Hahella chejuensis KCTC 2396: one gene and its partner. The protein of the gene in region 1 interacts with the protein of each later gene in a pairwise test. Links are inferred from orthologs where the notes say so. Each region holds a gene or a part of one and is shown on either strand. Other genes may lie near its edges.

Evidence for each region.
Region 2: the proteins of typA (region 1) and rlmKL interact in binary tests that used the Escherichia coli proteins (3 or more experiments, as listed by UniProt). The link is inferred for Hahella chejuensis KCTC 2396 from one-to-one orthologs.

Annotation. Positions count from the first base shown.
Region 1 is NC_007645.1:1,038,536-1,041,827, forward strand. The notes cover bases 1-2,968. They hold typA (translational GTPase TypA), read left to right. Parts: upstream 1-559; coding sequence 560-2,377; downstream 2,378-2,968. Other genes in these bases: glnA (glutamate--ammonia ligase), read right to left, coding at 1-105; HCH_RS04685 (alpha/beta fold hydrolase), read left to right, coding at 2,477-2,968. Outside these bases: more of HCH_RS04685, read left to right, coding at 2,969-3,292. UniProt on the Escherichia coli protein: A 50S ribosomal subunit assembly protein with GTPase and nucleotide-independent chaperone activity, required for 50S subunit assembly at low temperatures, may also play a role in translation.
Region 2 is NC_007645.1:5,098,926-5,102,222, forward strand. Bases 252-3,224 are described here. They hold rlmKL (bifunctional 23S rRNA (guanine(2069)-N(7))-methyltransferase RlmK/23S rRNA (guanine(2445)-N(2))-methyltransferase RlmL), read right to left. Parts: upstream 2,829-3,224; coding sequence 675-2,828; downstream 252-674. Other genes in these bases: HCH_RS22290 (porin family protein), read left to right, coding at 252-651; rmf (ribosome modulation factor), read left to right, coding at 3,126-3,224. Outside these bases: more of HCH_RS22290, read left to right, coding at 61-251; more of rmf, read left to right, coding at 3,225-3,297. UniProt on the Escherichia coli protein: Specifically methylates the guanine in position 2445 (m2G2445) and the guanine in position 2069 (m7G2069) of 23S rRNA. Methylation occurs before assembly of 23S rRNA into 50S subunits.

The DNA of each region.
Region 1 (3,292 bases):
AGCAGGGATAGTCACGTGCTGCTCTTTACCCTTGGTGTCGGTAAAGCGCATGTCAACCCATTTAACTTCGTGCTCTTTAATAAGATTCAGAGTTTTCTCTGACATTCCAGTTACTCCGTAAGATTTTATTTATGTTGAGGTGAAACCGAAACACTGCAGTAGTGAATCCTCGCCACCATGAAACAGACCCGTGGAGGGGAGAGCGTTCCGGGAAGTCTAACGAGCGCAAAAATACTATCACGCCTCATGGTCAGTTGCTTCTGGTTTTCCTGATTAGCAATTTATTTGCCAATAGATTTTTGGCTTATAACAAATTGTTTTTAAAAGGGTTTGCGAGACACCTTCGGGATAGTCCTATCGTGTGTGTTATTGGTTTGCACCAAGTTGGTGCCAAAAAACAGGGCGCTGGGCGATTTTGGGGCGTCGTGCACCATTTTGGTATCAGGCTAAGGATAGATAAATTTTCGAGAGGGTGTATAAAGATGTATAAAAAAGATTCAGGCGTCAGCTATAATGTCGCGCCCTCAGCCCATGACTGTTTATTTTGCAGGTGTTTTTTGTGATCGAGAAATTAAGAAATATTGCTATCATTGCCCACGTTGACCACGGTAAAACTACTCTGGTCGACAAACTCCTTCAGCAGTCGGGCACCTTAGGCCGCAAGGACATGGACGCTGAACGCGTTATGGATTCCAATGATCAGGAACGTGAGCGCGGCATTACTATATTGGCGAAAAATACCGCCATCAAGTGGAATGATTACCGAATTAATATCGTAGACACACCTGGGCACGCTGACTTTGGCGGCGAAGTTGAACGTGTTCTGTCTATGGTTGACTCTGTTCTCCTGCTCGTCGATGCAGTTGACGGTCCTATGCCGCAAACTCGCTTCGTAACTCAAAAGGCGTTTGCTCGCGGTCTGAAGCCTATCGTTGTCGTCAATAAAGTCGATCGTCCTGGCGCCCGTCCTGATTGGGTCGTCGGTGAAGTGATGGACCTTTTTGATCGCCTGGGCGCTACAGAAGAACAGCTGGATTTCCCTGTTATTTACGCTTCAGCATTGAACGGCATTGCGGGGCTTGAGCCGGATGCGTTGCAACAAGACATGACGCCTCTGTTTGAAATGGTAGTTGAGAAGGTGCCCGCGCCGTCTGTCGATGTTAATGGCCCTTTCCAAATGCAGATTAGCGCCCTCGATTACAACAGTTATGTTGGCGTTATCGGAATAGGACGCGTTTCCCGCGGTAAAGTAAAAACCAATACGCCTGTCGTCGTGGTTGATCGCGATGGAGGCAAGCGTAATGGACGCGTATTGACGGTAATGGGCTATCACGGCCTGCAGCGTGTGGACGTGCCTGAAGCGGAAGCTGGGGACATTATCTGTGTTACGGGGCTGGATGAGCTGAATATCTCCGATACGTTATGTAGCCCTGAGCGCCCGGAAGCACTGCCGGCGTTGATCGTGGACGAGCCAACTGTCAGCATGACATTCCAGGTCAACGACTCCCCATTCGCTGGTAAAGAAGGCAAGTACGTCACCAGTAGAAATATCAAGGAGCGTCTGGAGAAAGAGCTGCTGTACAACGTAGCTTTGCGTGTAGAGCAAGGCGACTCTCCTGACAAATTTATCGTATCCGGTCGCGGCGAGTTGCACTTGTCCGTATTGATCGAAACCATGCGTCGCGAAGGATTTGAGTTAGGCGTTTCTCGTCCAGAAGTTATCGTGAAAGAAATTGACGGACAGAAAGTTGAGCCATACGAGCAGGTGATCATCGACGTGGAAGATGAGCACCAGGGATCGATCATGGAAGTAATGGGCCTGCGCCGTGGTGAGCTGGTTAACATGATTCCAGATGGCAAAGGACGCACACGTCTGGAGTTTATTGTGCCTTCTCGAGGCCTGATCGGCTTCCGTTCTCAGTTTCTCACCATGACTTCAGGTACGGGCATCCTGACCCACATCTTCGATCATTATGGTCCTGTGAAAGAAGGCGTGAACGTTGAGCGTAACAATGGCGTTCTTATCTCCAACGTAGCGGGTAAAGTATTAGCATACGCTCTGTTTAACCTGCAGGATCGTGGTCGCCTGTTCGTGGATCCAAACATCGAAGTCTACGAAGGCATGATTATCGGCTTACATAGCCGAGATAACGATTTGGTTGTTAATCCAACCAAAGCCAAGCAGCTGACCAACATTCGCGCTGCAGGTACGGACGAAAATATTCTTCTGACTCCGCCGATTCGTTTCTCTTTGGAGCAGGCGTTAGAGTTTGTTGAAGACGATGAGCTGGTTGAGGTGACGCCCAGCAACATAAGGATTCGCAAGAAGTTGCTGAAAGAGCATGAGCGTAAGCGCGCTGACCGTAGTAAGGACTGAAATCCAAAAGTAGTTGGATAAAGTGATCTAGAAAGTTTTCGGCTTTTCCGCAGAGTGCTATAGTTCTTTCGAGTTAAAGGACAATGCTGGAAAAGCCGAATGCTCACCTTATACCCAGAACTAAAGCCTCATAAAGAACACTTCCTTCCTGTAGATAATCTTCACACAATTTATATTGAAGAGTCCGGCAATAAAGACGGGCTGCCAGTATTGTTTGTGCATGACGGGCCTGGATACGGCTCTGACCCATTCTGCCGACGCCTGCTGGATTCTGAGCGCTTCCGCATCATCATGATCGACCAGAGAGGTTGTGGTAAATCTACACCCTTGGCTGAGACTGCTCATAACCGCCCAGATGTTCTGATTCAGGACATTGAGCGGGCGAGACAACACTTAGGTATTGAGAAGTGGATGCTGATTGGAATGGGGTGGGGCGGTTTCTTATCACAACAATATGCCGGAGCCTTTCCAGAAACTGTGTTAGGAGTAGTGATTTCTGGTTATTTTGTCGCTGATGAGCCGGGTATTTCATGGATGTTACGGGAAGGTGCGCCTAAGATGTTTCCTGATATTTGGCACGAAGTAATGAAGGATTGCCCGCAGGGGAGCGTTGCGGAAGTCCTAAGTTATTTCTCAAAGTATCTGAATGGCTCAAATGAACTGCTTCAGATACAGGCCGCAAAACAATGGGCCGCCTGGGTGGCTAAAATTTCCACTCTGCATCCTTCTCAGGACTTGGTGGATAGGTTGACCCATCCCCACCAGGCCATTTCATTGGCGAGGTTAGGCTGTAATTTCTATCAGGAGCTAACCGACGAGCCTGTGAGTTCCGCTGCGCATTTAAAAGACATCCCGGGCATAATCGTTCATGGTCGTTATGACGCCATTTCCCCTTTGGCGAGAGCGTTTGATTTG
Region 2 (3,297 bases), 4.1 Mb from region 1 along the record:
GCGCCGCCACTGCGGCCGCATGCCGCACCGATAAAAACAACTCATGGAAAGCAGAAAATAATGAAGCGCCGCATTCGTCATCCGCGTTCGATCACAACCGTTCTCACCGTATTGGCGGTTTTGCTGGCCAGCCCGGTCAGCCGCGCGGAGGGAGAAAAAGAAGGCAAGTCTTATATCGGACTGAGCGCCACTCAGTTCGATTTTAAACGGGTCGCCGGCAGCAACAGCGCCAGCACGACCGGCGTCACGCTTAGCTACGGCTCCTACCTGACCGACTATGTCAAAACCGAGTTTCGCGCCGGCATGGGACTGGATGAAGAGGAAGCAAAACCGGGACTGGACATAGGGATGGACTACTTCGCCAGCTGGTATATGGGCGCGCAGTATCCGGCCACGGATTATCTGTCCGTGTACGCCCTGTTCGGATTCACCCATATGAAAGGCAAAGTCTCCAAAGACGATCCGGACGCCCATCAAAGCATTCCGGAAGACCTCACCGAAAGCAGCTTCAGCGTCAGTTACGCGTTAGGAACGGAAATAAAGGTCACTGGCGATCTTTGGGGCGTATTGGAGTTCGGCCGCATTCATCGCGACACGGAAACTGCGATCCGCGTCATGCAGCTCAGCGCCGGTCTGAAATACGAGTTCTAGATCCGGCGCGGAGCATCACAGACTCAGGCGCTATGGCGTATATGCCAGCACTGGTGAATCCGTTCATTGCGCTTGAAGTCTTCAGGAATACTGGCGGCGGTATGATTTTCCACCGCAAAACGCTGTTCAATGCCTGAGTCCAGCTTGAAGCGTCGGTAGTTGCAGGAAAAGATCAATACCCCTCCTGGCGCCAGCAACCGCATACAATCTTCAATCAACCCTGCATGATCCCGCTGAATATCCAATACATCCTCCATTTTCTTGGAGTTGGAGAATGTGGGTGGATCGAGGAATATCAGGTCATATGAATTATGCTCAGCTTTAAGCCAATCCAGGACGTTGGCGCGCACAAAACGATGGGGACCGCTCAGTTTATTAAGGTGAAAGTTGCGCTCCGCCCAGCTCAGATAGGTCTGCGACATATCCACACTGGTGGTGGTCGCCGCGCCGCCCGCCGCCGCATGGACGGAAGCCGCTCCGGTGTAGCAGAACAGATTCAGAAAGCGCTTGCCCGAGCTATGCTTCTGAATCCAATAGCGGGTTGGACGGTGATCAAGGAAAAGCCCTGAGTCCAAATAATCAGACAGGTTTACCCAAAACCGGCAACCGTGCTCTTCTACCGTACGCTCCTTGCGACTTGAATCTGTTTTTTCATACTGCAGCATGCCTTTTTGCTTTTTACGCTGCTTGAGAAACAACTGTCCGCCGTCGATTCCCAATACCGCCGGAGTCACTTCCAACACGTCCAGCAGACGTTGGCGCGCCTTTTCTTCATCCACTGATTTCGGCGGCGCATATTCCTGCACAATGATCCCACCGTCATACCAGTCGATGGCGACAGCATACTCCGGCATATCCGCATCATAGATCCGGTAAGCGCTAAGCTGCTGCTTCTTCGCCCACTTGCTCCATTTCGCCAGATTCTTACTCAGTCGATTGCGGAACATTTGCGCCTGCTCGGAGATCCCCTCTAGAGAGGCGTTCTGCGGCTTGCGCGGCGTTTCTGCTTCAGGTCGGTTCCCATAAACATCGAACAAATAAAGCGTTGTGGCCAGAGGTCCGTTGTAAAGATGGTATTGTTTGTCCGCCCGTAGCCCAATTTCTTTCGCCAGGTTGACGCTGGAAGTAAAAATACCCGCTTTCCATTCACCGTATGCGGTTTTCAGCCTCCGTCCCAGCGCCCGGTACAGCGAGCGCAGCTCCAACTCCTGCCCTAAGCGCTCACCATAGGGAGGGTTGCACACCAGCAAGCGCTGCCCGCATCCTTCCGTATCTGGAGTGAAGTCCATGGCGCTGGCGGTTTCCAGCTTCACCCAGCGATCAAGTCCGGCGCGGGACAAATTACGCTTGGCGGTGCGGATGGCGGCGGGATTCAGGTCGCAGCCGAAGATGGCTCCGCGCCAGCGACGCTTGCCAAGCACCGCTTTCTCCATCGCTTCTTCATATACTCCACGCCAGACTTCCGGGTCATGCCAGGGAGCTTTTTCAAACAGAAAGTGCGGGTTGAGCAGTCCCGGCGCGATATTCATCGCGATCATCGCCGCCTCAACCACCAACGTGCCGGAACCGCACATCGGATCGACGAAACAACCGTCTTCTCCGCATATCTCCGGCCAGCCGGCGCGATAGAGTATCGCCGCCGCCAGATTTTCCTTTAACGGCGCGGCGGCCCCCTCTTGCCGATACCCACGCTGATGCAGGCTTCTGCCCGCCAGATCCAACCCCAAGGTAATGGTTTTCGCCAGGTTCAGCTGCACGGTTTGCACGCCGGAGCGCTTGTCGATAACGGGCAGCTCCAGATCACGGTCGCGAAAATGATCGTTAATGGCGTCTTTGACCACTTGCGCGCCAAAGCGTGAGTGCCGGATATCGCCACTGGAGCCAAACGCAGCGATCCAATAGCTTTCTCCCGGACGCAGATGCTCGCTCCAATTCACCTCGGAAGCAGCCTGATACAGGCCGTCACGCGTGGCTGTGCGGGTGGACTGCAATAATCGCAGCACCCTGTTGGCGAGACGGGAGCCCAGACAAATTCGGTAAGCCCCGGCGAGATCCACCTTCGCCTCAACCCCAGCGGGATTGGTTCTGAGCACTTCCGCGCCCAGGGTCTTTAATTCGTCCGCAAGCACATACTCCAGTCCTTTGGGACAGCTCGCAAACAATGAAAATTCATTCATATTCCTACGCCGTTACAAATCGTTGCATATCAAGGGTTAAAGATGGTTCTATGGCGATCAAGCGCTTAACCGGATTTAATTCCACAAAACTATAAAAAAACCGTCACATAGATGAAATAATTTGTGTACATCGAAATTAAATTTGGCTTAACTTGAAAGTGTAGCGCTATTAATTTGATATATATCCCCTCGTACAAGATCAGACGATAAGGAGATGCTTTCTAGTCCAAATTCCGATTCAACTGTTAATCTGTTTGAATTCCTGTCTAACCCAGAAATTGGTGAGGTCATTAAAGAATGAGAAGACAGAAGCGCGATATGTTTGAAAGAGCGTACCTCAAGGGTTACCGCGCCGGCGTAAGCGGCCGGTCAAAAGATTTATGTCCCGCCGCCAATCCTCAAATGCGTCAAGAGTGGATTAACGGCTGGCGCGACGGCCGAGCGGACCATTGGGATGGTTACACCGGCG